DNA from 4 places in the Fusicatenibacter faecihominis genome. Region 4 is predicted to be linked to each of the others. Evidence: riboswitches for the same ligand, from Rfam matches in the RefSeq annotation. Region 4 holds a riboswitch; each other region holds the start of a gene.

Region 1 (7,714 bases), on a different contig from region 4:
GAAACAGGCCGGAATCACCAGAATCGGTTTCGCCGTTTTCAGAAGACTCTTCATCAGCTGCGGCACTGCAATTCCCACAAAGGAGATCGGACCTGCAAAAGCCGTCACGCAGGCGGAAAGCACGCTGGAAAGCAGGATCAGTTCCACCCGGAACCGACTGATATTCACGCCCATATTTCTCGCGTAAGCCTCCCCCAGCTGGTAAGCGCTCATGGGTTTGGAAAGGAAAAATGCCAGCCCCAGCGCCACAAAAACCACCACAGCCATGAGAGCCACATTGTCCCAGTTCATACCGGAAAAGCTTCCCTGAGACCAGTTATGCAGGTTGATGATGTTGGAATCGTCAGCGAACGTTACGACAAAATCCGTCACAGCGGAGCAGATATAACCGATCATAACGCCGCAGATGACCAGCATCGACATATTCCGGACCTTTCTGGAGACCAGAAGCACAAATCCCATGGAAATCAGCGAACCCACGAAAGCCGCCATAATCATCACCGCGGAACCCGCGGTCAGGCCTTTTCCCAGAAGAAAGATCATCGTCAGGGCGACCGTCAGCTTGGCTCCCGACGAGATTCCCAGGACAAACGGCCCCGCAATAGGGTTGTTGAAGAAGGTCTGGAGCAGGAAACCTGATACGGACAGAGCTCCACCCAGGATCAGCGCCGCCAGGATTCTCGGAAGACGGATGGACCAGATGATATTTCTGGCCGTCTCATCTCCTCCCTTCTGAAAAAGGATAGAGAAGACCTCACCCAGACTCACGGAGACGCTGCCGGCGTTGATATTCCAGAAAATCAGTGCTCCTAAAAGCACTGTCAGGGTAACAAATGAAAAAATATAACGGATTTTTCCTCTTTTTTCCATATTACTCCAATCGATACAGGTAGGTGAGCCCTTCGGGATCGTCCTCCGTCAGCATCCGGTGGATATCCATGATGACATCACCAAGACAGGTCGTTTCCTGGAACATACTCTTGGTCAGGCACCAGACGTTTCCCTCTTTGACCGCCTTGAAATCCTTGAGAAGCGTACTCTTTTTCAGCAGCTCGTCCAGAGAACCCAGCTCGCCGTCAATGGTACTGTTATAAATGATATAATCCGCATCCTTGGCTCCCGCATAGAAATCTTCCATTCCCATGTTCATCGTGGAAAGGCCTTCCTCATCGGTGCCCAGATCGTTGAAAATATACTTTCCACCGGCCAGCTCGATCATTTTCGACACATAATCATTGGATTTCCGCACGTTGGCAGAGCCCATGGAATTGATATAGAAAAAGGCCACGGTTTTTCCCGTGTTCTCGCTGTCTTTGATAGAGTTGAGCTTCTCTGCCTGCTCCTCAAAAACCGCCTCTGCTTCCTCTTCTTTATCCAGCAGGACGCCGTAAAGTTTCACCCACTCGGTCCGGCCTAAGGGGTGACTCTCATAACTGGAATGTTCCACCAGAACCGGAATGCCAAACTCTTCGAGTTTTTCTTTTACTTCGGGATTATGGTAGATCATCGTGGATTCCAAAGCCAGATCACAGTTTTTTGACAGGATCAGCTCATAATCCGGCGCACTGTATTTTCCGGCGAAAACAATGGAACCATCCTCCAGAGCCTGCTTCGCCTCGTCGATATACCAGCCATCCGCTTTCGTTCCGGAAAGACTGATGCTGCCAAGTCCGTCCAGAGCTCGGAAAAAGTCCATCGTGGAAGTTGCCACCAGGTAGATATTTTCCAGAGGCTGATGGATCACGGTGATATCCGCATCCAGACCGTCCGGCGCTTCTTTTCCCTCAGGCACCAGAAGAAACTGGTCGCCGCCTTCAATCGTAATCAGGGCATAATCGCCCTCATAATAATCCACGGCAAACTGATCCGCATACTGAAGCTCCAGACTGTGGTCATATTTGAGTCCTGCCAGATCCTCCTTCGCAGTGTCAGCTCCGGCCGTCTCACTGGTTTCTTCGGCTGCGAAGCTCCGGATGGGAACCAGCGCTGCCGAAGAAGAAAAGATCACAGAAAACCCCAGGACTGCGTTCAGAAGCCATCCTGTTCTTTTTTTCATTTTTATTCTGCCTTTTCCATAGTAGAAGAATCAAACTGCAGGGTGTACTCGATCTCGTGAGGCTCGCTCATAGCTACGGTATCTCCAACGACTTCCATCGGATAATCGAAGCCATCTACCGGGATCTCAAAAGTAGAATTTCCCTCGGTGTTTACCGGCTCGTATTTCTCACCGTCTACCAGCATATAATCATAGTTCGGGCTGCTCCATACGATGGTTGCAGTTGCCTCGCCGTCTTTGATCGTAATGGCTGCCGGAGAATCTACGGTTGCTCTGCCGCTTCCGCCCTCCAGAGTTACCTCTGTCGTGTAATCGCCATCCTCCAGATTCAGATCAGCAACGGTCTTTTTCTCTGCGCCGTCCTCTTTCACCGGATTCTTGACGCTGACTTTGTGGTCGTACCATTTGCCTTTTTTGCCGATGGCTGCCACGGTAAACTCTTCATCAATGGCCGGCACCGGGATATCGAAGCCATAAACCTCCTCAGAAGTTCCGTCTTTATAGGTTACGGTATCTGTGGTCGGCTCCAGAAGCTCTGCGCCGTCTTTTTTCGCATCCTCGGAGGTTCCCATGAAAAGATTCAGGAAGCCTTTGCCGCTTAAAGATATGTGAATGGTCATCTCACCGTCTTTTACCGTCAGAACGCCTTTTCCGTCATTTGCCTCATTGACATGGAACATGGAGCTGTCCGTATCAAACTCTGCGGTGTAGGTGCCATCCTCCAGAACGCCCTCTGCCTCGGTTTCGGTCTCGCTGCCGGTCTCCGTCTCAGCCTCAGATACCATCTCGGTAACAGCTGTCTCGGTTTCGGTCTCTGCTGCCATTGCCACAGGAGCTGCCATCATGGCAGTAGCACAGATCAGTGATAAAAAGAATGTCATGGAACGTTTCATAATCAATTTCCTCCTCTTTTACAACAACTGCCCGGATGTCTTTGAAAACATTCCGGGCAGCTGAGATTTATCCTTTTGTTTGAACGCAGTCGCAAAAGCGGATTGCGAATGTCCGCTTTATTGATTATTTTGCGATAGAATCGATAGCTTCTTTTGTATGCTCTACATAAATCTGCTCAACAGCATCGATTCTTCCCAGTCCTTCGATCTGGCAGTCAACGCTGTCAAATGCTCCGGAAGCCTCGAACTGGCTCTTCCAGGAATCCTCATCATCGCCTGCCATATCGTTGTTAGCGTGGTCACCAGCTACAACCATCAGCGGACGAAGAACAACTTTCTTGAAGCCTGCATCCTGAGCCTTCTTGATAACCTCTTCACAAGCGGTATCTTCCGGCTTACCCTCTACCGTACCGATGAAAGCATTGGTGAATCCAAGCTCTTCCATCTGGGTCTGCATCTGATCATAGGTTACATTTGCAGTATGGGAAGTACCATGACCCATAAATACAAATGCAGTTCCATCCTCAGCTGCTGCTTCCATGCTGTCATAACCGGCTGCTTTTACAGCTTCATCGGTGATCGCCTGGGCAACTGCCTTCTTGTCGTCATTGATAACGGTAGCGTCGTCGCCTACCTCGCCCAGCATCGGCTCTGCGATGGCTACGGACTCAAATTTATCTTTGTAACCGTCGATCGCTTCTACCATCTCGTCGTACTCAGCGCCGTGCATCAGATGAGTCGGCTGTACCACCAGGTTTTTAACGCCATTGTCAACGGCACGCTGAAGAGCCTGATCCATATTATCGATCTTCTCGTCATCTCTTGCCTGTACATGGTTGATGATGATCTGAGCAGTGAATGCTCTTCTTACAGACCAGTCCGGATATGCTTCCTGCAGAGCATCCTCGATGCCCTTGATATCCTCTGCGCGGCTGTCGTTGAAGGAAGTACCAAAGCTTACTACCAGAAGCTCGTTGTCACCGATCTCATCGCCGTTGCGGGGATCGTCTTTGGAAGCGTCGCCGGTGTCACGTCCGAAATACTCCGGGCTTGCCTCTTCACCTTCAACCAGCTCTTTCTGAGCATCGGTCAGCTGATCCCATGCTTCTTTGGCTGCGGTACAGTCTGCATCGGTGGTATCGGTTCTCTCCTGAACATAGATCTTATCGATCAGAGCTGCTACATTATCAGCTGCTGCCTGATCGTCGCTCTCAGAGCCTGCCTCAGTGGCATCCTCAGATGCTGCTTCGGTTGCTGTCTCTGTTACAGCCTCGGTTGCTGCTTCTGTTACAGCCTCAGTGGCTGTCTCGGTCTCAGTCTCGGAAGCATATACGCTTGCGGAACCCATCATTGTGATGGTGGATACACTCATCATGATTGCCAGAGCTTTTACCATTTTGTTTTTCATGTTACTTCTCCTCCTTGATCCAGACACAGATCTTTATGGTCTGACGTCCTGATGTATGTTAATTTTTGCATCAGCGAAAATCATAAGGTACGGTGACATGAAAAAATCCTCTTACACACAGGCAAAAGGATCGCGGGAAAAAGATAAACGGTACAATCAATTACTCGTGATCCGGGATAACTATCCCCGTACCAACATCAGGCAGGTTTCCTGGCTCACAGATCCTTGCCGCAGCCGCCTTCCCGGTTTCCCAGTGACATTCTGGCCTTGACTCCCTGTTTACAGTGACGAGATCGCGCAGGACTTTCACCTGCTTCTCTTTTACCCGTTTGCTGAAAGTTTTCTCTTTTTAAAACGGCACCTGATATTTTCTTATTTAGTTTTCAGCTGTTGGGAGCTGCAGACTGCTATCTGCCACCCTCATGCGTATCATAGCACACTCTTTTTTAAAGTACAAGTGGTAAAAAAATTTATTTCCGCGAGGATCAAATACCCCGTTGCCTGTAGCGGGGTATTTGACTTTCCAACTTAGAAGCCGAGATTATCGTTTACAAGGATCACATGAATCCGGCCTTCGTGACGGAAATATCTCGTGATCAGGAACTGACAGCAGATCGTATCCGGGGATTTGCAGTCGAAGCATTTTCCGGTCTCCTTGCAGGGTGTCTTGACGTCAAATCTCTGGGCATTGGCCGGAGCCGCCACATTTCTGGCCCGCTTCATAGCATCATCGAGGTCCGGACAGACTTTATTCATTCCCACGATAAAGACCACTTTTCTCGGTCCCTGGGCGATACAGGACACGCGATTGGAATTTCCGTCGATATTCACCATGATACCGTCGCTTGTGATGGCATTGGCACTGGAAAGGAAAATATCAGAATCGTAGGCAGCCATAAGACTTTCCCTCGGTGAAAGCTTTGCCCGGTCGATATAATTATAATTGCCCTCTTTCAGCGCTTTGATCAGTCCCACTTCCTGGGCGCTTGCACAGCCGCCCATGCTGATCGTGCTCCCCTCAGGAATCAGTTCCAGAGCCAGCTTCAGCGCTTCCTCCTTATCCGCTGCATAATAGCCGGACATGTTGCGGGATTTCAGACCCTTAATGACGGTTTTCGCGAGGGTTTCGTTTCTTTTTCTTAAGTTCTCATCCATAGGTAGGTTCCTCCTTTTTTCTATTGATATCCTTATCTTACCATAGAAAAAGAGCCTTAGCAAATAGCTAAGGCCCTTAAGTATCTTTTGTTGATGGGTTCGACAGGTTGTTTCTTATTCCCAGCCCTCGAAAGAACGGTTCATAAACGGTCACTGAAGTTCATCAGCACCTCACAACCACAATCCCATTGATTTATATTATACTTTCTTTAGTTAGAAAGTCAATCATTTTTATGACAAAATTTTAAAACCAAATTTATACTTTTCTTTTGCATCTCCATCATAAAGCTTGGCTCTTACATTTTTAGCAAAATCCTTATTTTTAGGCTTCATGGAAGCTGCATATCTCCCCAATGTATTCGGGACAAAGTCTGCCAACTGCAATCCCGCTAAATTATCTGTTTTTGGTACAAAATTTATTTGTTTTATATGATCCTGAATGGTTTTTGACGAATAATATAAAGTTCCCAATGCTTTCAGCTCATAGATTCTCTGCTGTATTTTATCATTTTGCTCTGGCTGCATTGCTTCATAACATATATTCCCCACTGCCTTATTTTTTATTAAGAACTGACAATAGTGTTCTATCAACAATTGAATGGCTATTGTAAATTGATTGTTTAATTTACTCTCCCCATAGCAAGAATATAACACCCTTTTAGCTAAGCACACTCCCAGTACTGATATATCCATATTTTTAAATATCTTTGATAATTCATTATACAGCTGAACTACTTTATGCTTGTCCTGAAAAATATGGTAACACGTTGGTATCATACTCAGTTTTCGTGAATTTAGGCGATTGCTTGCAAAGCTGATATCTTTTTCATGTAATATGTACCTCTCACACCCCGGAATATTTTCCCATACGATTTGTTTTGCTTTATTTAAAACATTTTCTATGTCTGAATAATTGCTGTCTTTTATAATAACTCCGCTCATAACAAAATATTTATCACCAGCGCTGTTAAATGTCTCACTTTCATCTATATACAATGTATACTCTGCCATAAATTCGCCCTCTCTTCAGTGAGTATAAAACTGCTTTATATTTTACCGTATCCCATAGTATCTTTCAATAGTAAAAATTTGCAAACATTATTTTTTATTATATATAAAGTAAAGAATCCTGTGCATTATTCGTGCAAAGGATTCTTCAACTTTTTAAAGCATTATCGACGTTTTCGGTTCATCACCCCGCAAAAAATCACCGCCGCACCGGTGCTTGCCGCGGTAGCCAGAATCGCCGGGCCGGTGATGGCGGCGGGGTTCACGCTGCCGTACTGGCTGCGGTAGGCAATCATCGTGACGGGGATCAGCTGGAGGGAGGAGATATTCATAATAAGGAAGGTACACATTTCCCGGCTGGCGGTTCCGGGAGGCACCGGAGTTCTGCCGAGAAGCCTGCCGCCCCGCCGCTTTTCTTCGAGATTTTCCAGATCTTTCATGGCTTTTAGGCCTGCCGGGGTGGCCGCCATGCCAAGACCAAGGAAATTCGCGATAAAATTCATGGAAATTGACTCATACGCCGGATGATCCGCCGGAATCTCCGGAAAAAGAAAACGGATCAGCGGCCGGATCTTTCCGCAAAGCACATCCGTGAGCCCCGCGTCCTTCGCAATCTCCATCAGTCCCTGCCAGAAAGCCAGAATCCCCGTCATCGTCACGCAGAGCGTCACCGCCTCCCGGGATGCGCTCAAAACCGCGTCCGTGATCTCCTGCATCCGCCCGTTAAATGCCCCATATAAAATTCCAATGAGCTGCATACCGCCCCAGAGCATATTCATAGAAAAAACCTCCGCACGGGATTTTTATATCCTATGCGGAGGTAAGGTAAAATATGGTTTTCACTCATTAACATTCAGCCGGATCTTCAGCACCCCGTCTTCATACCCCACCACAATCTTTCCCCCCATCTGCTCCATCAGCGTCCTGGCGATGGAGAGGCCGAGGCCGGTGGAGCCCCGGGCGGTTTCCACGGTGAAAAATCGGTCGAAGAGCTTTCCCACCTGAACCTCGTCCAGGTCTCTGGCGTGATTGGAAAAGGTAAGCTCGCCGTTCTCTTTTAACTCCACCTTCAGGTCGCCGTCGCTGTACTTGAGGACATTGCTCAGAATATTTCCAAACACCCGGGACAGGGCCTCGCGATTTCCTTTTCGCAAAACCGGCTCCTTGGGAAGATGGATTTCCGGCGTGATCTTT
Region 2 (7,714 bases), on a different contig from region 4:
TACGGGAATCAACGATGCCCTTCTTCAGAAATACATCCAGGACAGCGAGGTGCTCTGGAAGGATTACACGGAGGAGCTTCCGATCTGTACGATCGGGGCCACAATCGGAACCCATGTAGGGCCAAACGCTGTGGCGGTGGCTTTTTTCGGAAAGGAAGGTTAAAAGTAACTATTCAGCAGCCACTATTCCTGTGAAGGTACTGAACAGTTACGGTTAAAAAAATATCCTGTACAGGCTGTGAGAAAACCTGTGCAGGATATTTTTTTGAGCGTGTTTCTTATTTGGTTACGGTACCGTTGGAGGAAATACGGATCTCACTCAGATGGGCCGGATTCTCGTAATCTTTTTCGTAACCGTCATCGTGATAATAGGTGTAAACAGCTTCGTTTCCCTCTGTAACATAGGAAAGGAAAGTGAGCGCTTCGAAATCAACCTCATCAACACACTGACCGCCTTTGGAAAGGGGGATCAGATGGTTCGGACGGATGAAGAGGACTACATCGGTAAGCGGGATCTCCACAAAATGGTGGCCTGCCGGAAGAATGGTCTCTTCTACTGTGCCGTCTGCAGAGAAACGCACCTGTTTCATGGATTCCGGCAGATAAACATAACGGCCGTCAGCATTCTGCTCGTAAACAGGGGCGATCATCATGCCGTCTCCAAGAAGAAGCTGGTCTTCTACCGCTTTGGCGTGTCTGTCGTCCGGATAATCAAAAGCGAGAGGACGGAACATCATTTCATCGTTTAAGACCGCTTTCATATACTCACTGTAAAGGTAGGGCAGCAGTCGGTAACGGAGCCCGATGATGTGACGGAAACCATCCATGTTTTCAAACTGATAAGCCTCCTGACGGCGGGTGCCGAGAGCGGAATGGTTTCTCATAAGCGGTGTGAAAATGCCGAGAGCCAGCCAGCGGAGCATGAGATCCTCTGTGGTATCTGCGCCGAAGCCGCCAAGATCAGCACCGGTATACAGGAAACCGCACATGTTCAGGGATGGAAGCATATGAAGGTTCAGAAGGATATGAGACCACCAGGATTTGTTGTCACCCATCCAGATACCGCCGTAACGGTGCATGCCGATATAGGAAGAACGGGAGAACATCAGGATCCTTTTATCCGGCTCTAAACGCTCGAAGGCTTCTCCGGCGGCCCGGGTCATATTGTAGCCGAACAGGTTGTGTACCCGGTCGTGTGATACCTTTTCTCCCTGGATGTTGTGATAGAAACGGGTATAATCCTTTGTGTTGTTGCTGAGACTTCCCACCAGAGCAGTCATTTCCCCGAATTCATTCATATCTAGGTTTCGGTCTTTATAGTCATCTATTTTGTCCAGAACTTCTTTCAGACGATCTTCCGTGTAAAAAATGGCAGGCTCGTTCATATCGTTCCAGAAGCCTTCCACGCCCTGATCCAGCAGGAATTTGTACTGTTCGCCGAACCAGTCTCTCGCCTCTTTATTGAGCATATCCGGGAAAAGCGCCTTGCCGGGCCAGACGGCGGCCACAAAAGGAGAGCCGTCCTCTTTGGTGCAGAAATAGCCTTTTTTCAGGCCTTCTTCATAGACGGGATAGCCTTCTTCCTGTTTGACACCGGCATCGATGATGGGAACCAGATGAATGTGGTCCTCTTTCATTTCCTGATTGAAATCAGCAAAATCAGGGAAGGTTTCGTTGTTCAGGGTGAAATCCTTGTAGCGATCCATGTAGTCGATATCCAGATAAACACTGTCCAGAGGGATCTGAAGCTCCCGGTGCTTTCTTACGACTTCCCGGATTTCATCTTCAGACATATAGCTCCAGCGGCTCTGACCGTAGCCGAAGGCCCATTTGGGAACCACAAAGCTTCTGCCGATGAGCTGGCGGAACTGGTGGATGATATCCTTGACGTCGCTCCCGGTGATGACATAGACATCCAGATTCCAGTCAGAAGCGGTGATCTTCAGTTCGCTGTAACGGGTATATCCGATGTCAAAGGTGAGGATTCCCGGGTAATCGACAAAAATACCAAAGGTTTCTTTTCCGCTCACCACAAAGAAATTGTGGGCGCCGTAAAGGGAGCGGCGGTCTTCCAGATGCTGCGCCTCATCCGAACATTTACTCTGGTAGATCCAGCCGCGCTTGTTGATGCCGCGGACATTTTCGCCCAGGCCATAGACCTTGTCGTTGTCGTCCATGGAATAGGTGAGGGAAAGGGAAGCCTCATCCACAGTCAGGAAAGGAAGAGCGCCGTTTTCAGCAGCGGGTTTCTGAAGAATGGCCTCGGTCTCGATGACATGGCCGTAGGAAAATCTTGAAATCATAATGTATAAACCTCCTTTTTCTGCAGTATAATGCTTTCTTTTGGAAAGTTCTACCGATATTTTGATGAAAAGTTACGGTATTTTGACCAGTTGCTTCCACACTTCCCAATACCCGTTGGGATACATGTGAACGCCGTCGATGGTGAACTCAGCCTTCAGGTTTCCATTTTCATCGGTGAGCGGGGCGTTGAGGTCGAGAAAACCTAAATGATATTTTTCAGCCAGAGCCTCTACGGCCTCGTTGGCCTCATGGATGCGCTCGTTGGTCCGGTAAAAGAACCAGCTGTCGTCGGGAGCGGCGTCGTGGTTGACGGGATAGTAGGCCAGGAGAGTGAGCTGAACGCCGGGAAGGCGGGCGAGAATCTCCTGGACCATTTTTTCATAGCGGGCCATCAGCTCTTCCTTACGGTAATCGGCGGGATTCATGTCATTGGTACCGATATTGAGGAAAATGCGGGCCGGTTTCAGCGCGTAAACGCAGGTTTCCATATGCTCCAGCATTTCCGCAGTGGTGAAACCGCCCACGCCGCGGTTATAAATAATGGAAGAAAGGCCGGCACCCAGTTGAAATTCGTGGACGGGGAACTGCTCCATCAGACTGGACCCGGCGAAAAGGATCTGACCGGGAACAGCGGTTTTGTTGAGGTGGTCGTAACGGGCAAGTTTCAGCGTTTTTTCGGGATCTAAGGGAATACTCATGGGAAAAACCTCCTTATTTAATTGTTTCCGAGAATGATCTGGAGAAGAGCTTTGTTCAGCATCAAGGTCCGGTTCCAGGGATTGAGGATGATGCCATGGATGCCATCGGTGGGGATGGCGGAGGGGAAGAGCTGATCCATATCTGCGAGAAAACCGGACATGACGCTGCCGCCGCCCCGGTTCTGTTCTTCAAAACTGGTAAAAGCCACCCACCAGAGATTGCCATCCGGTGTCTGAATGGTTTTCAGAGCGAGCTGCTCTTTTCCCGCAGACGGCTCTACAGCCAGGATCAGCTGACCGTTCTCCCGCATGCGGCGGCGAAGTACGGTCAGTGCATGGGCCAGAAGCTCCTGGCTGGCTTCCTGCTGGAGGGCCAGAATGGCTGCCTCGATTTTTTCATTTCCTTCAAGACCGGGATCGGTATGGGGAGCGGATGTATCTGTCATGGAAAATACCTCTCTTTTCTGTTGATGCATATGGGTTTATGGAGGAATAGCGGATCTCCACGATCATAGTTTACATGAGTCGAAAAGAGAAAGCAAGCGGCAGATCAAAGCGGATTTCCATATAAAAAACTCATTGCAAACCTTCCTTGTTTATGTTAAGTTTATTAGGACAATGGAACAGGGGATTTGAGTGACTGCCGGATATCGAGAACATTCCGGCAGGGAGAGGGAATCAGGTGGAAATCCTGAACGAACTGGTCACTGTAAGAGAGGAGCCGGATCCTACGGATGTCATTGCGGTCTTACCGTGAGAAGACGGGATCCAGGTGAAGATACTCAGAGTCAGGAAACCTGCTCAGATCCGACAGAAGCGAACTCCCGTAACAGTGGTCTTCTGTCTATAAGAAGGATACTTTTCGATTGCCGTTCTCGAAAAAACATGGCGGATGGGGCGTTCCGGTCCGCACGATCAAAAAACAGATGAACGGAAAAGAGACGGCGGCTGCCGGTAAACATTTTCTGTGCCATCTGCAACAAAAGAAAAGGAGCAGCAACATGAAAAGAAAAGTAGTCGCAGCAAAAATGACAGCCCTGATCCTGGCAGCAGGAATGACCTTCGGAAGTGTATCTTTCGCAGCTGAGAGAAAAGATGCAGAGGCCATCAAAGAGGAGAATCAGGCAACGGAAGCAGTGAGCGAGGGTGAGACCGAAGCAGCAGAGGCTTCAGACTCACAGAAAAAGACAGAGTATCCGGTTACCATTACAACCTATGGAAGTGACGGACTGGAACTTGAGACCACTTATGAAAAAGCACCGGAGAAGGTGCTGGCAGTCTACCAGGGCTGTATCGAAACCCTTCTGGCATTGGGCCTGGAGGATCATATCGTGGCAACCGCAGGACTGGACAATGAGGTTCCCGAAGATCAGAAAGCAGCATTTTCCAAAACAGATTATCTGGATGAGTTCACACCGTCGCTTGAGACCGTGACCATGCTTGAGCCGGATATGATCTTCTCCTGGGGCTCTCTTTTCGGAGACAAGACGCTGGGTGATGCAGCAGGCTGGGTGGAAAAAGGAACCAATACCTACATCAATACGAATACCCGTCCCGGTACCGGTGATGTAAAGTATGCCCGCACACTCGAAAATGAGTATACAGATATCCTGAACATCGGAACGATCTTTGATGTACAGGACAAGGCAGAAGCAATCGTAAATGATATGAAAGATACCATTGCAAAGGTAACAGAGGCAACTGCATCCATTGAAGAGAAGCCGACTGCCCTGATCCTGGAATCCTGGGATGATACCTTTACCAATTACGGAAGTGCAACTCTGGGCGGCGATATGCTGACTCAGCTGGGCGGCGAGCTGGCAAACCCGGATGCTTCCAGCGTAGGAAAAGAAGATGTGATCGCAGCAAATCCGGATGTGATCTTCGTCGTTTATATGCCTTATTCCGGAGATGATCCGGAGACCGTAAAGCAGGAGAAACTGGATGTGCTCCTCAAGGATGAAGCTTATCAGAGCCTGGATGCCGTAAAGAACGGCCGTGTGGTTCCGATCATGCTCAGTGAGATGTATGCCAGCGCAACCCGCACCAAAGACGGAATCGTGAACTTTGCAGAGGGTCTGTATCCGGATATCGATCTGGGTATCGAGTAAGGAGTTAAAAAGTGAAAAAAAGTGACAGCGGACGCGGTAGACGGGTGGGCCTTTCCACCGTCGGTTTTACCACAGTCCTCATCGTACTGCTGGCGCTGCTAGTGTTTTCCGTTCTGGCTTCGATCACCTTCGGAAATGCCGATCTTTCTGTGAAGGAAGTCTACAGCGTCGTTGCCTATGAACTTTTTCATATTCGAAAATTTTCAGATTTTGCAGAAGGAGCTGTCCATGACGTGGTATGGATCATCCGGTTTCCCCGGGTGATCCTTGCCCTTTGTGTGGGTATGGGACTGGCAGTCTGCGGCGTGGTCATGCAGGCCGTGGTGAAAAACCCGCTGGCAGATCCTTATGTTTTGGGAATCTCTTCCGGCGCTTCTCTGGGAGCCACGATCGGCGTCCTTTTTGGCTTCGGAGCCCTTTTTGGAGCCAATTCCGTGGGTGTAATGGCGTTCCTGGGAGCGATGGGAACGTCTTTCCTGGTTCTTTTTATCGCAAATATCGGCGGAAGATCCAATGCGGGCAAGCTGATCCTGGCCGGAATGGCTGTGAGCTCCGTCTGCTCTGCGATCGGAAATTTTGCCATTTATATTGTAAATAATAAAAACGCCACTTCAGAAATCATGTTCTGGACGATGGGAAGCCTGGCCGGAGCCAAATGGCAGCGGGTGGGCGTGCTTCTTCCGGTGGTGTTCATCGGAACGCTGATTTTCTGGTCCCAGTTCCGGAATCTGAACCTGATGCTTCTGGGAGATGAGGCCTCCATCACACTGGGAACGGACCTTCACCGGGCGAGAAACCTCTATATGATCCTGTCCTCCCTGATGGTTGGTTTTGCCGTTTATGCGGCGGGAACCATCGGTTTCGTGGGCCTGATCGTGCCCCATGCGGTGCGGATGATTTTCGGAACGGACCACAGAAGACTGGTGCCCCTCTGCGCTCTGGTGGGAGCCATTTTCCTCATCTGGGCGGATGTAGGCTGTCGTGTCATCCTGAAAAATTCTGAGATGCCCATCGGTATCCTGGTTTCCATCATCGGTGCGCCCTGCTTTATCTATCTGATGGTACGTCGGTCTTACGGATTCGGAGGTGGCAGAGGATGAATGTAAAAGCAGAAGACATCAAACTGTCCTACGGAGCGGAAGCAATCCTGAAAGGTGTTTCGATGGAGGCTGGAAACCGGGAATTTGTGGGCCTGATCGGTCCCAACGGAAGCGGGAAATCCACGCTTTTGAAGTGCGTTTACCGCGTGCTCTCCCCGGACAAGGGAGCCGTTTTTCTGGATGGAAAGCCTTTGAAGGATATGAATTACAAGACTTCCGCCAGAAGCCTGGGCGTGGTAGCCCAGCACAACTATTATAATTTTGATTTTTCTGTGCGGGAAGTGGTCCTCATGGGCCGTTCCCCGCACAAGAAAGCGCTGGAGCGGGATAATGCCGAGGATTACGCGATTGTGGCGGAAGCCTTAAAGACCGTTGGAATGGCTGAGTTTGCGGACCGGAGCTTTTCGACGCTCTCCGGCGGTGAGCAGCAGAGGGTGATTCTTGCCCGGGCCCTGGCCCAGCAGACCCCCTGCCTCATTCTGGACGAGCCCACGAACCATCTGGACATTACCCATCAGCTTCAGCTTTTGAAGATCGTGAAAAAACTGGATGCCACGGTAATTTCCGCCATCCATGACCTCAATATTGCGGCCATGTTCTGCGACCGGATCTATGTGCTGAAAAATGGTGAGATCGTCGCTCAGGGTACCCCGCGGGAGATCCTGACCCGGGAACTGATCCGGGAGATCTACGAGGTGGAGAGCGATATCGTGGAGGACAGTAAGGGAAATATGCATATTTTATTCTATTGATACCAGGGGCAAAAGCTCGAAAAGTCGTTCTTGCTTGCACGATAAGACTTTTGAGCTTGGGCCTCGCCAAATATGAGATGCAGAACATCCAGTGAATGTTCGTTTTGCACCGACCGAAACGGAGTGTAGATAGTAGCGATTTACGCAGTAAATCAGCGGATTTCGAATGTTTGGCGGATTGCGGGAGCTGCGTAGCAGCGGAGCAATTCATAGGTGATATTAGGAGGGCGCTTTTTGGGAAAAGGCGCCTTGTACAGTGAATATTAAGTAACTGCCATATTGACTTGTCTGCAAAAAAGAAAGGTTAGGGATACATAATGAAAAAAATTGCTATGTTAAATTGCCTCAATTCCAATAAAGTCTGTGCGGGGGCAGCCTGTTTTACCGCGTTCAATAAGCGGATCAGAAGCTTTGAAAGATACAAAGGAATGGATGTGGAAGTAGCAGCCTTTATGCGCTGCAACGGCTGCGGAAACGATCCCGACGAAGACGACGGCATGAAAGAAAAAGTAGAACGCATGAAACAGGAAGGTGTGGAGACCGTCCATGTGGGACTCTGCACGAAAAACAAAGAAGGTGTGCGCTGCAAGAACGTGGCAAGGATCATGGAGATGCTGGAAGAAGAAGGCATTGAAGTGGTCGATGGAACACACTGAATCGAGAAGGCGTGTGTGTGCTGGCAGTGCTGGCAGGTTTCTTTTCGGTACTGATGATTGAAAATATGGATCAGAACATGAAGGTGGATGATC
Region 3 (7,714 bases), on a different contig from region 4:
TGTTCGTCAGGATTCCCTGGTCCGTATCCAGTTTGAAAATGTAGGTCCGGTCTGCGTCAAAGTAATCGTTGATGATCTCCAGCAGATGATGAATTGCCTTATCTACATTCACGCTCGAGGAAAGCGCTTTGACGCAGCGGTTCAGAATCGTGGCGATCTCCAGACGTTCCTCGGTCTGGGCCTTGCTTTTTGACATTTTTTCGAGTTCTTCACTCTGCTCCTCCATGGCTGCAACATAGATCAGCACCATAGAAAAACTGATGGCTATACTGACAAGAGAAGCTTCATAATGGAAAAACTGCACCAGCGCCGCCAGAGTCGGAAGAATAATATAGGAACTCATAAACAGGAAATCTCTCCGACGGATCCGCTTCCGATACTGAACCAGCAGAGTAAAATCAAGCAGCATACCGCTGGCCGGAAGCACCATGGCGAGCAGACAGGTGGAAGTTCTGTGATAAAGATTTGTCTCGTCAATAGTATAATAGAGATGCGTAAACTGCGATACAACCACCAGAAAGGCGGCAAAAAATCCAATATACGATACCAGTCTGTATCTTTTATTCTGCTTCCGCTCTTCCGGAGGCATCAGGTGACAGCCGACATACCAGTTGAAAAAGACAAGGACGAGATCTGAAGTCAGAAACAGCAGAAAGTTGCTGATCCGTACCATCCACCAGGCCGTTTTTCCAGGTCGGCCATCGAAGGCCCAGGCAAAAGCCTCACTGCTCAGAAACAGGGCTGTAAAGAGCTGCATATGCAGCATCCATCTCTTTTTCTCCCGGTTGTAATTTTTATCTTTCCCCATACACCAGGCTGCCAGAAGGCAGAAAAGGCTTCCCCACATAAGGACTGTAGTATGGGCCATATGATGATCCGGCACCGTTATTTCCTCCGTTTTTTACGTTAATGATACTTTCTTTCAATGAGTTTTCCATAGCATGCCGCCAACACCTGCTGAAACAGCGTTCCGATCATCACAGGAAACAGAACCTCCCCGGGAAAATAAGCCGCCGCAATCACGGCCCCCGCGCTGATGTTCCGCATGCCGGAGCCATAGACCATGGACACCGCCGTCTCCCTCTCTCCTCCAAAAAACCGGGACAGAAACCAGCCGATAGCATAACCCGAGGCCGCCAGCAGGAGAATTGCCGCCGCCACAAGAACACGCTGGGGCGTCAGATCCCGCACATAGGGAGCGACCTTCGATGAATTAGAGGTCACGACGAAGATCAGACACATTTTGGAAAAAGGTGCCAGCTTCGACGGCCATTCTTTCCGCACTCTTCCATGAGTCAGCTCGTTGAGACTCATCGCCGCCAGCGCCGGAAGGGCTATCATAAAAAGAAGTTCCCGCATCATGCCCGCCGCATCCATGGATACCCGGGAACCAACAAGGAGCTGAAGGGTCGCCGGAATCAGAAAAGGTGCCAGAAGGGTGTCAGCGATGACCAGAGACAGGGACAGCGGGCTGTTTCCGCCGTAAATCGTCACCCACATAAGGCCGACCACGGCTGTAGGCACGGAAAATTCCAGCACCATACCCGTGATGAGGTCGTCATTTCCCGGAAAGAGCAGGTGTCCCAGGCCGCAGGCCAGAACCGGCAGCAACACATGGAGCACGCCGAGACAGGCCAGCAGGGGAAAAGGCCGCTTCAGCACCCGGGCCATATCGTGAAAATCCGATTTCAGAGCTCCCGTGAAGGTCATAAAGGCAAACACCAGGGAAACATAAGGCAGCCCATGCTTCGCGACATCCGGAAAAAGCACACCAAAAAGAAGACAGGCCGGTGTAACCAGCGCCATCCATTTTTCTATAAATTGATTAAATTTACTGAGCATATTTCTTTCTTCCTTAATATATATTTTTTATGATACGATGAATCTGGAAAAAAGGCAAGAAAAAAAGACCTCCGGGGAACATCTTCGGCGATATTCCCCAAGGTCTTTTCGTTTTCAGGTCAGATGTCTGCAGATTGCCTTAGCGGCTGATATGGAAAGCTTTTTTGCCCGGATAAACGGCAGACGCGCCCAGTTCCTCCTCGATGCGGAGCAGCTGATTGTATTTTGCCACACGCTCACTTCTGCTGGGAGCGCCGGTCTTGATCTGGCAGGTGTTCAGTGCAACAGCCAGGTCTGCGATTGTGGTGTCCTCAGTCTCACCGGAACGATGAGAGGTAACAGCGGTGTAGCCTGCATTGTGGGCCATCTTGATAGCTTCCAGAGTTTCGGATACGGAACCGATCTGATTCAGTTTGATCAGGATGGAATTTCCGCAGCCAAGAGAAATTCCTTTGGAAAGACGCTCAGTGTTGGTAACGAAGAGGTCATCTCCTACCAGCTGAACCTTGCCGCCCAGCTCTCTGGTCAGCACCTGCCAGCCTTCCCAGTCTTCCTCATCCAGGCCATCCTCGATGGAATAGATCGGGTATTTCTCACAAAGCTTCTTCCAGTGCTCAACGAGCTCTGCAGAAGTATATTTCCTGCCGCATTTCGGAAGGATGTACTCGCCCTTCTTCTCGCCCTTCCACTCACTGGAAGCAGCGTCCATAGCCAGAACGAAATCTTTACCCGGCTCGTAACCGGCTTTTCGGATAGCTTCCAGAATGCACTCGATAGCTTCCTCGTCACTTCCAAGGTCCGGAGCGAAACCACCCTCATCACCTACGGAAGTAGCCAGTCCTCTGGATTTTAAGAGAGCTGCCAGTGCGTGGAACACCTCGGTACACCATCTGAGTCCCTCACGGAAACTCTCTGCGCCAGCAGGCATAATCATGAACTCCTGTACATCTACGGTGTTTGCTGCATGAGCGCCGCCGTTCAGGATGTTCATCATCGGAACCGGAAGACGGTTGCCGTTTACGCCGCCCAGGAAACGGTACAGGGGAATCTCCAGTGCGGTTGCTGCTGCTCTGCAGCTTGCGATGGATACAGCCAGGATCGCATTAGCGCCCAGGTTGGATTTATCCTTGGTTCCGTCTGCTTTCAGCATTGCTGCATCTACTGCATAAATATCAGAAGCATCCACGCCTTTCAGCACGTCGTTGATGACAGTGTTGATATTGTTCACTGCCTTGGATACTCCTTTTCCTCCAAAACGTTCTTTATCTCCATCACGCAGCTCCAGAGCCTCGAACTCACCGGTGGATGCTCCGCTGGGAGCAGCTCCTCTTCCGATGGTGCCGTCTGCCAGATAAACTTCCGCCTCAACGGTGGGATTGCCTCTGGAATCAATGATCTCTCTTCCGATTACTTTTTCAATGGATAAATGTTTCATCTTTATTTCGATCCTTTCTCCATGCACCCTCCCACCCTTGCTCAGGGGGCGGAAGGAGTCTGCATGATTTATTCACAGTAAGTTAGGTTTTTCTAACCATGGTTAGCTTATCATAACTTTCTGCGAAATGCAAGAGAAATCCCGGAACATAATTGAGAAAGTTTGCGTAACAAGTATTTTTGTATAGCAAAACAGCAGCACCATAACGGCGCTGCTGCTTTTTTTACATCGAAAGAACAGATGCGGAATTTCTGTTCTTAAGAAGGAGGTATTGTTCGTGTATATTAATATGCTCGAGATGCATACAATCATAATCATAAATAAAAACTGCCTGCCTACCCATGGCTGACATCTCTGAGACACCTGCGGAATAGTGTCCGATTGGATGTTTGACTTTACTCGGAAGCCCATCTCAAATACCAAGCAGGTTTCCTGACTTACAGATCGTTACACCGGCTCCCCTTCTCACATTTAATATGGGTAATGCAATGGGATCATTGAGCGGTATTCCCTGTTTACAGTGACCGGATCGTCCAGGATTCTCACCTGGTTCCCTCTTCAGACAGTAACTGCGGAATTGTACTGCCTGCACTTGATACTGCAATATTAAATTACACTAACAACATTATAGACTTAAAAAGGGAGGTTGTCAACCCCCCCTTTTTCTAATAAAATTGATTCTATTTTGTAATTTTTGCTTTTGTGGAAAGTCCTTTGCTGCGAAGCAGTTTTTTGTAGGTGTTAACTTTGTTCTTCGGTACCTTCACCACCAGCTTTTTGTAATTGTTTTTTCCCATATTGGTGAATGCCTTGCTTCCGATTTTTTTGGAGGTCAGTTTCTGCGTCTGGATCGTAAAGGAAACCATTTTTACGTCATTACAGAAAGCCTTGCTTCCGATTTTTTCTACTCTTGCCGGAAGCGTCATTTTCCGAAGGGAAACACAATTTGCAAAGGACAGGTTTCCGATCGTTTTGACATTTTTGCCAAGAACAACCGTTGTCAGTTTCCCGCAGCCGTAGAAGGCTTTCGAACCGATGGTCGTTACACGGCTTCCCGTTTTAACTGTAGTCAATGAGGTGCAGTTCTGGAAAGCTCCTGCTCCGACCGTGGTTATATAACCGGAAATGGTCACTTTTTTCAAGTTCTTATTATTTTTAAAAGCACCGGCAGCGATGGAGGTCACCCGATAAGTTTTTCCATTGAACTTCACCGCGGACGGGATCGTAACCATGGAAGCATTTTTATTTTTCAGCTGTTTCAGTTCTACCGTACTTGCAGTTTTCACTTTATAGACATTCTTTGTTTTGCTGTCGGTCTTCACAGTTCCCGGCTTTAAAGCCATATTGGAAGCCGATGGTTTCTGCTCGGATGGTCTCTGACCGGACGGCTTCTGATCCTGGCCGGTGGAAGCGGCTGCTTTGATCTCAAAAGTCAGACGGATGCTTCCGTAATAAGACTCGTTTCCGCTGATCGTCAACTTTGCCGTTCCTACCTTCTTGTTATTGGAATAAGAAAGGCTGTAGTCTTCTCCTGCTTTCAGTGTCTGGCTGCCAAGCTTTACTGTTACAGCCGGCGTGATTGCCTTTCCGGTGTAAGTATAGCTTGCATTGAGACCGCTTACCTTGGCTCCGGAAAGATCGATCTTATAGCGGAGTGCATTTTTCTTCGCGTACTGGACCGCATAGGAATTGTATGGCGCATAGATCGTTCCTGCCATCACATGGCTATAATTGCCAATCCAAAAATATCCTGTCCAGGTGATATCCTCGCCGATCTTTGTCACACTGGCCGGAATGGTCAGTTTTTCCAGATCATCACAGCCGTAGAACGCCTCTTTCCCAATGCTTTTAAGCCCTGGTTCGATCTCGATCTCTTCCAGATTGGTAAAATACGGAAATGCTCTTTCCGGTATTTCCGTGATACCAGAGCAAATGACCACTTTTTTTACTTTACTCTGGATCGCATGCCAGGGACCCTGCTGCGTATAGGAATATCCGTCACCCGAAGAAGCAACCGGAAAGCGGTAGCGATCCTCCGGATCCAGGAAGAGTGCACCGTTTCCATAAACAGTCAGTACGCCATTTTGAAGTTTCCAGCCGACCCCTTCTCCTGCCACATGGTACATTTTTTTAGTTGTATTTCCGGTATTGCTGTCAATGGAATAAAAATCCACCATATTTTTATTGGAGGCATAATAAACGACTTTTTCGCCTTTTACAACCGGCTGACAGCCGCTGATCGGAGCTCCTGTGGTATATTCCTGGCTGATCCGGTTTCCTTTTCCATCAATGAAAACATAATGGAGTGTACTGCCAGCCAGAGTATCCTCTTCCGTTCCGCTTCCTTCTGTCTCATCGTTGTATTCTTCCCAGGAAACCATAAAGCGGTTGTCATTCACCTTTGTGATTTTAACGCCCATAAAGGCTTTTCCGGATTCTGTATAATTGGTCAGTGAAATTACTTTTGTCGCTTCCTCTGTGAAATCATCCAACGGAGTCACGGTAAGATAAATATTCATGGGAAGATTATTTTCTCTTGCCGTGTCATACTTTGTCTGATCAATGGAGGTTCCCAGACCAAGAACAGATGTATCCGAAACTTCCATGGCATCTACGCTGGCATAACAGGGAAGCGCCCAGGAAGAGGTACGGTTTCCTCCGTACTGATACACCGAGATCCGTTTCCACTGCTTTGCTGCCGTATCATACCTGGAAAGCGTCGTGCAACGAGAACCTTCACTCTGCTCCAGAAGATAAAGCTGGTTATCTCTCACTTTCACATACTGCGCAAAAGAATGCCAGAGATCATTATCAATGATCTCACCCGTCATGGTTTGCTGATCCACAGCGATCACCAAAAGTCCCTGATGACCCTGGCCTAAAGAGGCATCTACATACCCCTCATGTCCGGTAGCGATATAGAGAATCCCATTGAGTTCCGTCATTTCCACACAGCCATCAAAGGGATAACGTACCTGTCCGAACTCATCACCGGCAATACCGGTAATATGCGCCGTTTCCGTTTTATTCCAGTTCCGGTCATAGCGGATCACACGGATGACTTCCTTTGCGTCGTCTTCTCCCGTATTATTCTGGCCCTCTACCAGATAATAGCCGTCGGAGCCATTATAAAAGCCACCCCAGAGATCCAGTTCCAAAGGAATACTTTTCTTGCTTTTGATATTAAAATCATTATCGTAATACTCAATACAGACCGTTTTTTCCTTGTTAAAAACTCTCATATACCCATCATCCAGGCTGACCAGATCCGAATATCTCTTCAGATAAACTCCACGGTTGTCCCACGCTGTGGGTAGAAGGGTGTCATCTGCTTTCACATTTCCCGCCGGGAAAAACAGAATGCAGAACAGCAGGACCATAAGGATAAAAATATTTTTTCTCTCTTCATAACTTTCCTCACTGTCAAAAAGGGATGCGCCACCAGGCACACCCCTTCTAAAAATCATTTATGCAAGTGTTCTTGCAGCTGCCTCTACGACATGGCCTACCAGTACAGAGGTAGTAACGCTTCCAACACCGCCCGGAACCGGAGTGATGGCATCAACGATCGGCTCAACTTCATCAAAAGCAACGTCTCCACAGAGTTTGCCTTCTGCATTTACATTGATTCCTACATCGATGATCGTCTGACCCGGCGCCACATAAGAAGCATCTACAACACCGGCGCGGCCTGCAGCCACGATCACGATATCAGCCTCTTTTACTACGGACGGCATATCAACGGTTTTCGTATGGCATACGGTAACGGTTGCGTTTTTCTTGATCAGCATCATGGCAGCCGGTTTACCAACTACCAGGCTTCTTCCGACAACAACTGCTTTCTTTCCGGTGCAGTCGATTCCGTAGTAATCCAGAATCTCCATGCAGGCCTGCGGTGTGCAGGGCGGGAAACCTACGTTCTTGCCGGTGAATACGCCGGACATGGAACCATCGGTCATGCAGTCTACATCTTTTGCCGGATCCAGAGCATTCTCGATCACAGACTGATTCAGATGTTTCGGAAGCGGACGGAACAGAAGAACGCCATGGATCTGCGGATCTTTGTTCACTTTGTCAATCACAGAAAGGAGCTCTTCCTGAGAAACGTCAGCCGGAAGAAGGATTTTCTCACAGGCAACGCCCAGAGTCTCACAACGTTTGGTTGCTCCTCTCTCATAAGAGATATCGCTCTCATTCTCACCTACACGGATGATGCAGAGAGTGGGGTTTACACCTTTCCCCTGAAGCTCAGCAACCTGAGCTTTGATCTTTTCATTTAATGCAGCCGTTACTTCTTTACCTAAAAGTCTCTTTGCCATTTTATCTGTACCTCTCTTTTATCTCATTCTCAGCGCAGGCGTGCAGCCACACTCTGATAAATCTCTTCTGCCTTTTTGGTGTATACAGAAAGCATCTCATCTGCTTTCTTGTTCAGTT
Region 4 (7,714 bases):
TGTACCGGCCGGGGCCCATGGATTTTATTCCGAAATACATTGAGGGAAAAAATAATCCCGAAAACATCCATTACGACTGCCCGCAGCTGCAGCCGATTCTGGAGCCTACCTACGGCTGTATCGTTTACCAGGAGCAGGTTATGCAGATCGTCCGGGCGCTGGGTGGCTACACGCTGGGGCGGAGTGACCTGGTGCGCCGTGCGATGTCAAAGAAGAAAGCGGCCGTCATGGAGAAAGAGCGCCAGAATTTCGTTTACGGAAACAGGGAAGAAGGCGTACCCGGCTGTATCGCCAACGGCATCGACGAAAAGACGGCCAACAAGATTTACGACGATATGATTGATTTCGCCAAATATGCCTTCAATAAATCCCATGCGGCGGCCTATGCGGTGGTATCTTATCAGACAGCCTGGCTAAAATATTATTATCCCACGGAGTTTATGGCGGCTCTTATGACCTCGGTCATCGATAACCCGGGAAAAGTTTCCGAGTATATCTATACCTGCCGTCAGATGAAAATCTCCATTCTCCCGCCGGATGTCAACACCGGAGAGGTAGGCTTTTCCGTGGAAAAAGGCGGCATCCGCTACGGGCTTTCCGCCATCAAGAGCGTGGGCCGTTCCTTCATCGAGGGCATGTTAAAAGAGAGAAGGGAAAACGGGGCCTTCCGCTCCATCAAAGATTTCGTGGAGCGCATGACTGGCAAGGATCTGAATAAACGTGTCATCGAAAACTTCATCAAGGCGGGAGCTCTGGATGGCCTCGGCGCTACCCGGCGTCAGCTCATGATGATCTACGCTTCACTCATGGATCAGGTGGCCCAGGAGCGGAAAAACAGCCTTTCCGGTCAGATGAGCCTCTTTGATTTCATGGGCGAAGAGGAGAAAAAGGAGTTTGAAGTCCACCTGCCTGACGTGGGTGAGTACGAGAAGGAAGAGCTCCTTTCTTTTGAAAAAGAAGTTTTGGGCATCTATATCAGCGGCCATCCGCTGGAAAAATACGAGACCATGTGGCGGAAAAACATTTCTGCCCTGACCAGCGATTTCCAGCTCGATGAGGAGACGAACAAGAGCCAGGTGGAGGACGAGTCCCGGCAAATCATCGGCGGTATGATCACGGCGAAAACCGTCAAGTACACGCGGACCGGAAAGCCCATGGCCTTTGTGACACTGGAGGATCTGGTGGGAACCGTGGAGGTTATCGTTTTCCCGAAGGATTATGAGAAGTACCGGAGTCTTCTCGATGAGGAGAAAAAGGTCTTCATCAAAGGTCACGTCAACGCCGAGGATGACCGGCCGAGCAAGCTGGTCTGCGAGCGTGTCTGGGCTTTCGAGGAGGTTCCGAAGGAACTCTGGATCCAGTTTGCGACCCTGGAGGATTTCAAGGCCAGAGAGCGGGAACTCTATGATATTCTTCGGACTTCCGACGGAAAAGATCATGTGGTTTTATACATCCGTTCCCCGAAAGCGGTGAAGAAACTGGCCGGAAGCTGGGATATCCTGGTGACGGAAGCACTCTGCCGGGAAATTGCATCGCATTTTGGGCAGCAGAATGTGAAAGTTGTGGAAAAGTCTATTGAAAATCTGGGAAAAATGAATTAAACTAATATCCATAGGCAAAAGAAAGGCAGAGTTTTCATGCCAATAAAACACCATTTATTTTTGGAGGGTTCAATCATGGCAAATGCGATTAAAACGATCGGAGTTCTTACAAGCGGCGGCGATGCACCTGGCATGAACGCTGCCATCCGTGCGGTTGTCCGCAGTGGTATTGCAAAAGGTCTGAATGTAAAAGGCATTTATAAAGGATACAATGGTCTGATCAACGGCGAGATCGAGGATCTGACAGCAAGATCTGTTTCTGATACGATTTCCCGCGGAGGTACGATGCTTTACACCGCCCGCTGTGCGGAGATGCGTACACCGGAAGGCCAGGCACAGGCTGCAAAGGTCTGCCGTGAAAACGGAATTGAGGGACTGGTAGTTATCGGTGGCGACGGTTCCTTCGCAGGAGCACAGAAACTGGCTGCTCTCGGCGTCAACACCATCGGTGTTCCGGGAACTATCGACCTGGATATCGCCTGCACCGAGTATACCATCGGTTTCGATACCGCAGTCAACACGGCAATGGAAGCCATCGATAAGGTTCGTGATACTTCCACCTCCCATGAGCGCTGCAGCATTATCGAGGTAATGGGACGTAACGCCGGTTATATCGCTCTCTGGTGCGGTATCGCCAACGGCGCGGAGGATATTCTTCTTCCTGAAAAGTACGATTACGACGAGCAGAAGCTCATCAACAATATCATCAACAACCGGAAACGCGGCAAAAAGCACCACATCATCATCAACGCTGAGGGTATCGGTCATTCCACCAGCATGGCACGCCGGATTGAGGCAGCCACCGGAATCGAGACCAGAGCGACGATCCTCGGTCACATGCAGCGAGGTGGAAGCCCGACCTGTAAAGACCGTGTATACGCTTCAATGATGGGCGCATACGCCGTAGATCTTCTGGCAGACGGCAAGACCAAACGGGTAGTCGGCTACAAAGGCGGCGAGTTTGTGGATTACGATATCGACGAGGCACTGGCTATGCAGAAAGAACTGCCGGAGTACTGGCTGAGAGTCGCTAAGGCGATGTCCGTATGATCACCAGCACATCCAACCAGCAGGTGAAAAATCTCCTTCAGCTTCAGAAAAAGTCCAAAGCCCGCAAGGAGCAGGGTGTTTTTGTGGTGGAAGGAGTCAAGATGTTCCGGGAAGCTCCGGCGGACTGGATCGTAAAAACCTATGTTTCCCAGGAATTTTTGAAAAAAGAAGAGGCCTCTGTCTTAAAAGGCAGGGAGTACGAGATCGTGGAGGACCGGGTTTTCAAGACCATGTCCGACACGATGACCCCCCAGGGAATCCTAGCGGTTGTGCGCCAGCCGGTGAGTAGCCTTGAGAAGCTTCTTAATGATCCAGCTCCCTTTTTCATGGTTCTGGAAAATATCCAGGATCCGGGAAACTTAGGCACTATCCTCCGCACGGCGGAAGGAGCAGGTGTCAATGGTATCCTCATGAGCCGTGACACCGTAGATATCTTCAACCCCAAGACTATCCGCAGCACGATGGGTTCCGTCTACCGGGTGCCCTTCCTCTATGTGGAGGATATCTGTGAGACGGTCCGGAAGCTGAAAAACAAAGGCATCTCAGCTTACGCCGCCCATTTAAAAGGCACCGGCTCCTACGATGAGCAGAATTACACAAAAGGCACAGCCTTCCTCATCGGTAACGAAGGAAACGGCCTCACCGATGAGCTGGCGGACCTCGCGGACACCTACATCCGCATTCCCATGTATGGAAAAGTAGAGTCTCTGAACGCGGCGATTGCGTCGGCGGTGCTGATGTATGAAGCGCAGAGGCAGAGAAGAAATATTGAAAGATGAATGGAAATACAGAGAAAAGATGGCTTTTAAGCTGTCTTTTCTTTTTTTGAAAGTTTTTCTGCCCTAACCCCTTGACGGAAATCGTTTTCCTCTGCTATAATACAGGCGATTCAGTGCAGTGCCGAAAGGCTGCTATCATAGCAATGGGAACGAAGTAGAAGCTTCGACAGCCCCCGCTACTGTAGGACGGACGAGTTTCTCTAGGAAGTCACTGTGAAAACGGGAAGACGGAGAAAGGTAGGATGAAGTCGAGTCAGGAGACCTGCTGTACTGAAACAGTGATCTTCGGTGGGAAGATATGCACTGTGCGGAAGTTTTATATCGTGGGTATTCTGGAGCAGCAAAGCAGAGTATGTGCGTATTTTGCTGTCCAGCCAATCACAGAATAGCTTTACGCAAGTGGAACCGGGGAGGTTCCTATTTTTGTGCCCAGCTCAGAGACAAGCAGATTTTTGCGTGTAAGTGCGAGTCATGCTTGCATGAACGAGCACTTATGCGCGGAAATCTATTTGGCGAGAGCCAACAGCGAGATGCAGCGAAGCGGAATCGAGCTGGCTTGCCTCTGAGCGTTCTCACTCCCCCTAAATTTCATCGGAAGATCTGCAATTAAAAACGCGGTCAGAATAGCCGCTCAGATCAAACGAAAGAGAGGAATCAACAAATGAAGAAACGTGTACTCACCCTGTTACTTGCCGGAATTATGGCTGTAAGCACCACTGGAGTGTCCAGCTTTGCTGCTGAAACCGAAACCGAGACTGCAACCGAGGCTGCAAGCGAAGCAGACGAGGAGTATGGCGAGGTTGTCATCGAGGACGGAGACCGTACCATCACCTTTACCGAGATGCCGAAAGGAATCCTTTGCCTGTACAGCGGCGAGGTTCTGATGAAACTGGGCTTAAAAGACTACATCGTTGCAACTAATGAGAACAACAAAGGACGCAAATCTCCGCTGGAAGGTGTTGCAGATGACTTCGAGGGAATCCCGGAGCTGGAGAAATCCCAGGAGAACGCTGTTGCATCCGGAGCTGACCTGATCATTGGCGAGATCAGCGCCTTCAAAGATACCAACTGGGGAACCTTTGAGTCTCTGGAAGATAAAGGAATCAACTGCTACGCTCTGAACGGTACCGTTGTAGCAGACGAGACCATGGACAGCATTTACCAGGATATCGAGAATATGGGTAAAATCTTCAAGGTAGAGGATAAGGCAGAGGCCCTCATCGAGGATACCAAAGCACAGATCTCCGAGATCCAGGATGCAGTCAAAGATGTCAAAGAAGAGGACAAAGTAAAAGCTTTCGTTATGGACAGCCTGAGCGGAAACGAGATTTACACCACCTCCGCAGGTCTTGAGAGCAACCTCATCGAGCTGGCTGGCGGAATCAACACCACCAAAGGAATGTCCGATTCCAGATGGTTTACCACCAGCGTTGAGACTCTGGTAACTGCAAATCCGGATGTTATCATCTTTAACGATTACGGCGTAGAGGGCCAGGTTCAGGAGAACATGGACTTCATCACCAACAATGCTGCTCTGGCAGACGTACCTGCTGTTAAAAACCAGAACTATGTGGTTGTTCCGCTGGCATATGTTATGCACGACCTGAGCGCAGTTGTTGCCTGCCAGGATTTCGCAGAAGCTTTCTATCCGGACTGCTTCACTGAGTAAGAGAGGTTTCTGGAAAAGATGAAAGAAATCAAACTTCGAGAGGGACTTCTGTTTCCGATTCTTATTGCGTTTCTTCTTTTTTCCATGGTTGCTGTCATATCGGTGGGCTCCGCGTCCATCGATATGGGCACCGTTTACCGGATTTTGGTTGACCAGCTCTTTTTCCAGGGAAAAGGAACAGAGGCGGGTCTGTGGGAGAAATCTTTTTATCAGATCGTATGGAATATCCGTCTGCCAAGAGTGCTCTTTGGTGTCTGCTGCGGCGCCGGCCTTTCGATTTGTGGAGCTGCCATGCAGGCGCTGGTACTGAACCCCATCGCAGAACCTTATATTTTGGGAGTTTCCTCCGGAGCATCGGCAGGAGCAGCCTGGGCGCTGCTGATGCCGATTCCTTTTTTCAGGGGACAGTATCAGACCACGGCTATGGCTCTCTGCGGCGCTTTGGTGGCCTTTGCCTGTGTTTACAGCATGGCGAAGATCGGAGGCGGCGGAAAAATTCAGCCCATGACGCTGCTTCTTTCCGGAACGGCAGTCAATGCAGTGATGAGCGCCATCACGAGCCTTCTCATCTTTCTGGCCAAGAGTCCGGAGAGCATTTCTGCCGTATACAACTGGCAGATGGGAAGCCTGGCGGCGGCTCAGTGGAATACCTTGTGGATTCCCGCGGTGGGCGTGCTGTCTGGCTGTATCTGCTTCACATGGAAAAGCGGCACCTTCAACCTCATGATGATGGGAGACGAGGACGCCGCCGCCATGGGTGTGGATGTGAAAAATTTCCGGCGCTGGATGTTTGTGGTCTGCGCCATTATCGTGGCTTCTCTGGTTTCTGTCACCGGAATCATCGGTTTCGTAGGCCTTATGGTGCCTCATATCGTGCGCCTCCTTTCCGGAACCAGCAACAATAAGGTAATCATTCCGCTGAGTGCGATCTTCGGAGCGACTTACCTGATCTGGGCGGATGCAGCTGCCCGCGGTCTTTTTGGCGCGGCAGAACTGCCCCTTGGTATTATCACAGCCTTTGTGGGAGCACCGTTTTTCTTCTATCTTATGGCTGCAAAGAGCAGAGGAGGGAACGGCCGTGGTGCTTGATTTTGAAAATATTCATGTGCAGTATGGGCGGAAGGAGATCCTCCACGGAGTTGATCTTTCCGTGGAAAAAGGCAAGATTACCGGTATCGTCGGCCCCAACGGCTGCGGAAAATCTACGCTGGTAAAGACCGTCTTCGGCATCGCGCCAATGAAAGAGGGAAAGATCATTCTGGAAGGACAGGACACCGGGAAAATGACCCGCAAGGAGCTTTCCGAAAAGCTCGGTTATGTGGGTCAGGAGACGGCCTGTGTCTTTGACTTCACCGTTGAAGATATCATCGGCATGGCCCTCTATAATCGGAAAAAAGAGAAAACTTCCTCCAAAGATATCATCCGCCATGCTATGGAGGAGCTGAAAATCACCGATTTTTCCGGGCGAAACATTCAGACACTCTCCGGCGGCGAGCGGAAAATGGTCTTCCTTGCCCGGGCGGTAGCCCAGGGTGTGGACACGATCATTCTTGACGAGCCCACGAACCACCTGGACATCTGCCATCAGCTCTTCCTTCTCAATTATCTGAAGCAGAGCGGCAAGACCATCCTCATCGTGATTCACGATCTGCGCCTGGCGTCCTACTACTGCGACACCCTCTACCTCATGGAAGAAGGCCGCGTCCTCAGCCACGGCACCCCCCAGAAAGTCCTGACCCGTGACCATGTGGAAAAAGTCTTCGGCATTTCCGGCTACATGGTGGAGAGAGAAGACGGAGAAGCAGACTTCGCCATTGATTTTGAAAAAAGAATAGAAAATTAAAATGCACGCAGAAGACTTGCAGAAAGGGAGAAGTCTTCTGCGTGTTTTTGCGTGCATTTTTTATTGCAAATAGATATAGTAGATGAAGGGAGGGCTTTGCCATGAAGAAACTGCCAGTTGGAATTGATGATTTCAGGAAAATCAGAGAAAACGACTACTACTATGTAGATAAGACGAATTTAATCAGGGATATTATCGACAATGGCTCGGAAGTGACACTTTTTACCAGGCCGCGCAGATTTGGCAAAACTCTGAATATGTCTATACTGAAGGCATTTTTTGAAATTGGAGCAGATCCTGCATGGTTTGAAGAGCTGAAAATTTCAAAAGAGAAAGATTTATGCGATAAACATCTGGGAAAATATCCGGTTATCTTTATGAGTTTAAAAGAAGTTTCCGGTTTGAATTATGAGGAAGCAGTAAGCAAATTTCGGAATCTTATGGCGGAGATTATTGGAAAATATGAATTTATGCTGTATGATCATAAGCTTTCTGCTTTCCAAAGGCAGCGCCTGGAGAAAATGCTTCTTGGGGATTGGAGCGGAGTCAATCTTTCTTTATCATTGAAAATATTGTCCGATATTTTGTTTCAATATTATGAAAGAAGAGTCATTATTCTGATTGATGAGCATGATGTTCCCCTGGATAAGGCGTATCAGTACGGTTATTATGAAGAGCTGGTCGCTTTTATCAGGAGCTTTTTTGGAGCTGCGTTGAAAAGCAACAGCAGTCTGGCCTTTGCAGTGTTGACCGGCTGTCTGAGAATTTCAAA

The links. A riboswitch is a leader RNA that binds a small molecule or an ion and turns the genes downstream of it on or off. The one in region 4 is predicted to bind cobalamin.
Region 1: linked by a shared signal. The riboswitch ahead of LKD71_RS11070 (sirohydrochlorin cobaltochelatase) and the one ahead of LKD71_RS06025 (ABC transporter substrate-binding protein) in region 4 are both predicted to bind cobalamin.
Region 2: linked by a shared signal. The riboswitch ahead of LKD71_RS11985 (ABC transporter substrate-binding protein) and the one ahead of LKD71_RS06025 (ABC transporter substrate-binding protein) in region 4 are both predicted to bind cobalamin.
Region 3: linked by a shared signal. The riboswitch ahead of eno (phosphopyruvate hydratase) and the one ahead of LKD71_RS06025 (ABC transporter substrate-binding protein) in region 4 are both predicted to bind cobalamin.

Annotation. Positions count from the first base shown of each region.
Region 1 covers NZ_JAJEPR010000018.1:20,683-28,396, reverse strand. The annotation lists gene LKD71_RS11085 (FecCD family ABC transporter permease) at 1-870, opposite strand, end outside; gene LKD71_RS11080 (ABC transporter substrate-binding protein) at 872-2,056, opposite strand; gene LKD71_RS11075 (hypothetical protein) at 2,059-2,949, opposite strand; gene LKD71_RS11070 (sirohydrochlorin cobaltochelatase) at 3,074-4,357, opposite strand; cobalamin riboswitch at 4,541-4,737, opposite strand; gene LKD71_RS11065 (lactate utilization protein) at 4,886-5,512, opposite strand; gene LKD71_RS11060 (DUF3800 domain-containing protein) at 5,744-6,523, opposite strand; gene LKD71_RS11055 (nucleoside recognition protein) at 6,685-7,299, opposite strand; gene LKD71_RS11050 (sensor histidine kinase) at 7,360-7,714, opposite strand, start outside.
Region 2 covers NZ_JAJEPR010000021.1:14,494-22,207, reverse strand. The annotation lists gene LKD71_RS12005 (DegV family protein) at 1-163, shown strand, start outside; gene LKD71_RS12000 (glycoside hydrolase family 31 protein) at 279-2,303, opposite strand; gene LKD71_RS11995 (GDSL-type esterase/lipase family protein) at 2,376-3,002, opposite strand; gene LKD71_RS11990 (SseB family protein) at 3,020-3,448, opposite strand; cobalamin riboswitch at 3,620-3,821, shown strand; gene LKD71_RS11985 (ABC transporter substrate-binding protein) at 4,004-5,113, shown strand; gene LKD71_RS11980 (FecCD family ABC transporter permease) at 5,125-6,213, shown strand; gene LKD71_RS11975 (ABC transporter ATP-binding protein) at 6,210-6,965, shown strand; gene LKD71_RS11970 (CGGC domain-containing protein) at 7,283-7,621, shown strand; gene LKD71_RS11965 (hypothetical protein) at 7,639-7,714, shown strand, end outside.
Region 3 covers NZ_JAJEPR010000004.1:95,395-103,108, reverse strand. The annotation lists gene LKD71_RS18280 (diguanylate cyclase) at 1-883, opposite strand, end outside; gene LKD71_RS03505 (bile acid:sodium symporter family protein) at 907-1,842, opposite strand; gene eno (phosphopyruvate hydratase) at 1,982-3,277, opposite strand; cobalamin riboswitch at 3,683-3,888, opposite strand; gene LKD71_RS03495 (leucine-rich repeat domain-containing protein) at 3,958-6,744, opposite strand; gene LKD71_RS03490 (bifunctional 5,10-methylenetetrahydrofolate dehydrogenase/5,10-methenyltetrahydrofolate cyclohydrolase) at 6,745-7,596, opposite strand; gene LKD71_RS03485 (cyclodeaminase/cyclohydrolase family protein) at 7,626-7,714, opposite strand, start outside.
Region 4 covers NZ_JAJEPR010000007.1:49,690-57,403, reverse strand. The annotation lists gene LKD71_RS06040 (DNA polymerase III subunit alpha) at 1-1,601, shown strand, start outside; gene pfkA (6-phosphofructokinase) at 1,677-2,651, shown strand; gene LKD71_RS06030 (TrmH family RNA methyltransferase) at 2,648-3,430, shown strand; cobalamin riboswitch at 3,530-3,714, shown strand; gene LKD71_RS06025 (ABC transporter substrate-binding protein) at 4,092-5,099, shown strand; gene LKD71_RS06020 (FecCD family ABC transporter permease) at 5,118-6,188, shown strand; gene LKD71_RS06015 (ABC transporter ATP-binding protein) at 6,178-6,942, shown strand; gene LKD71_RS06010 (AAA family ATPase) at 7,044-7,714, shown strand, end outside.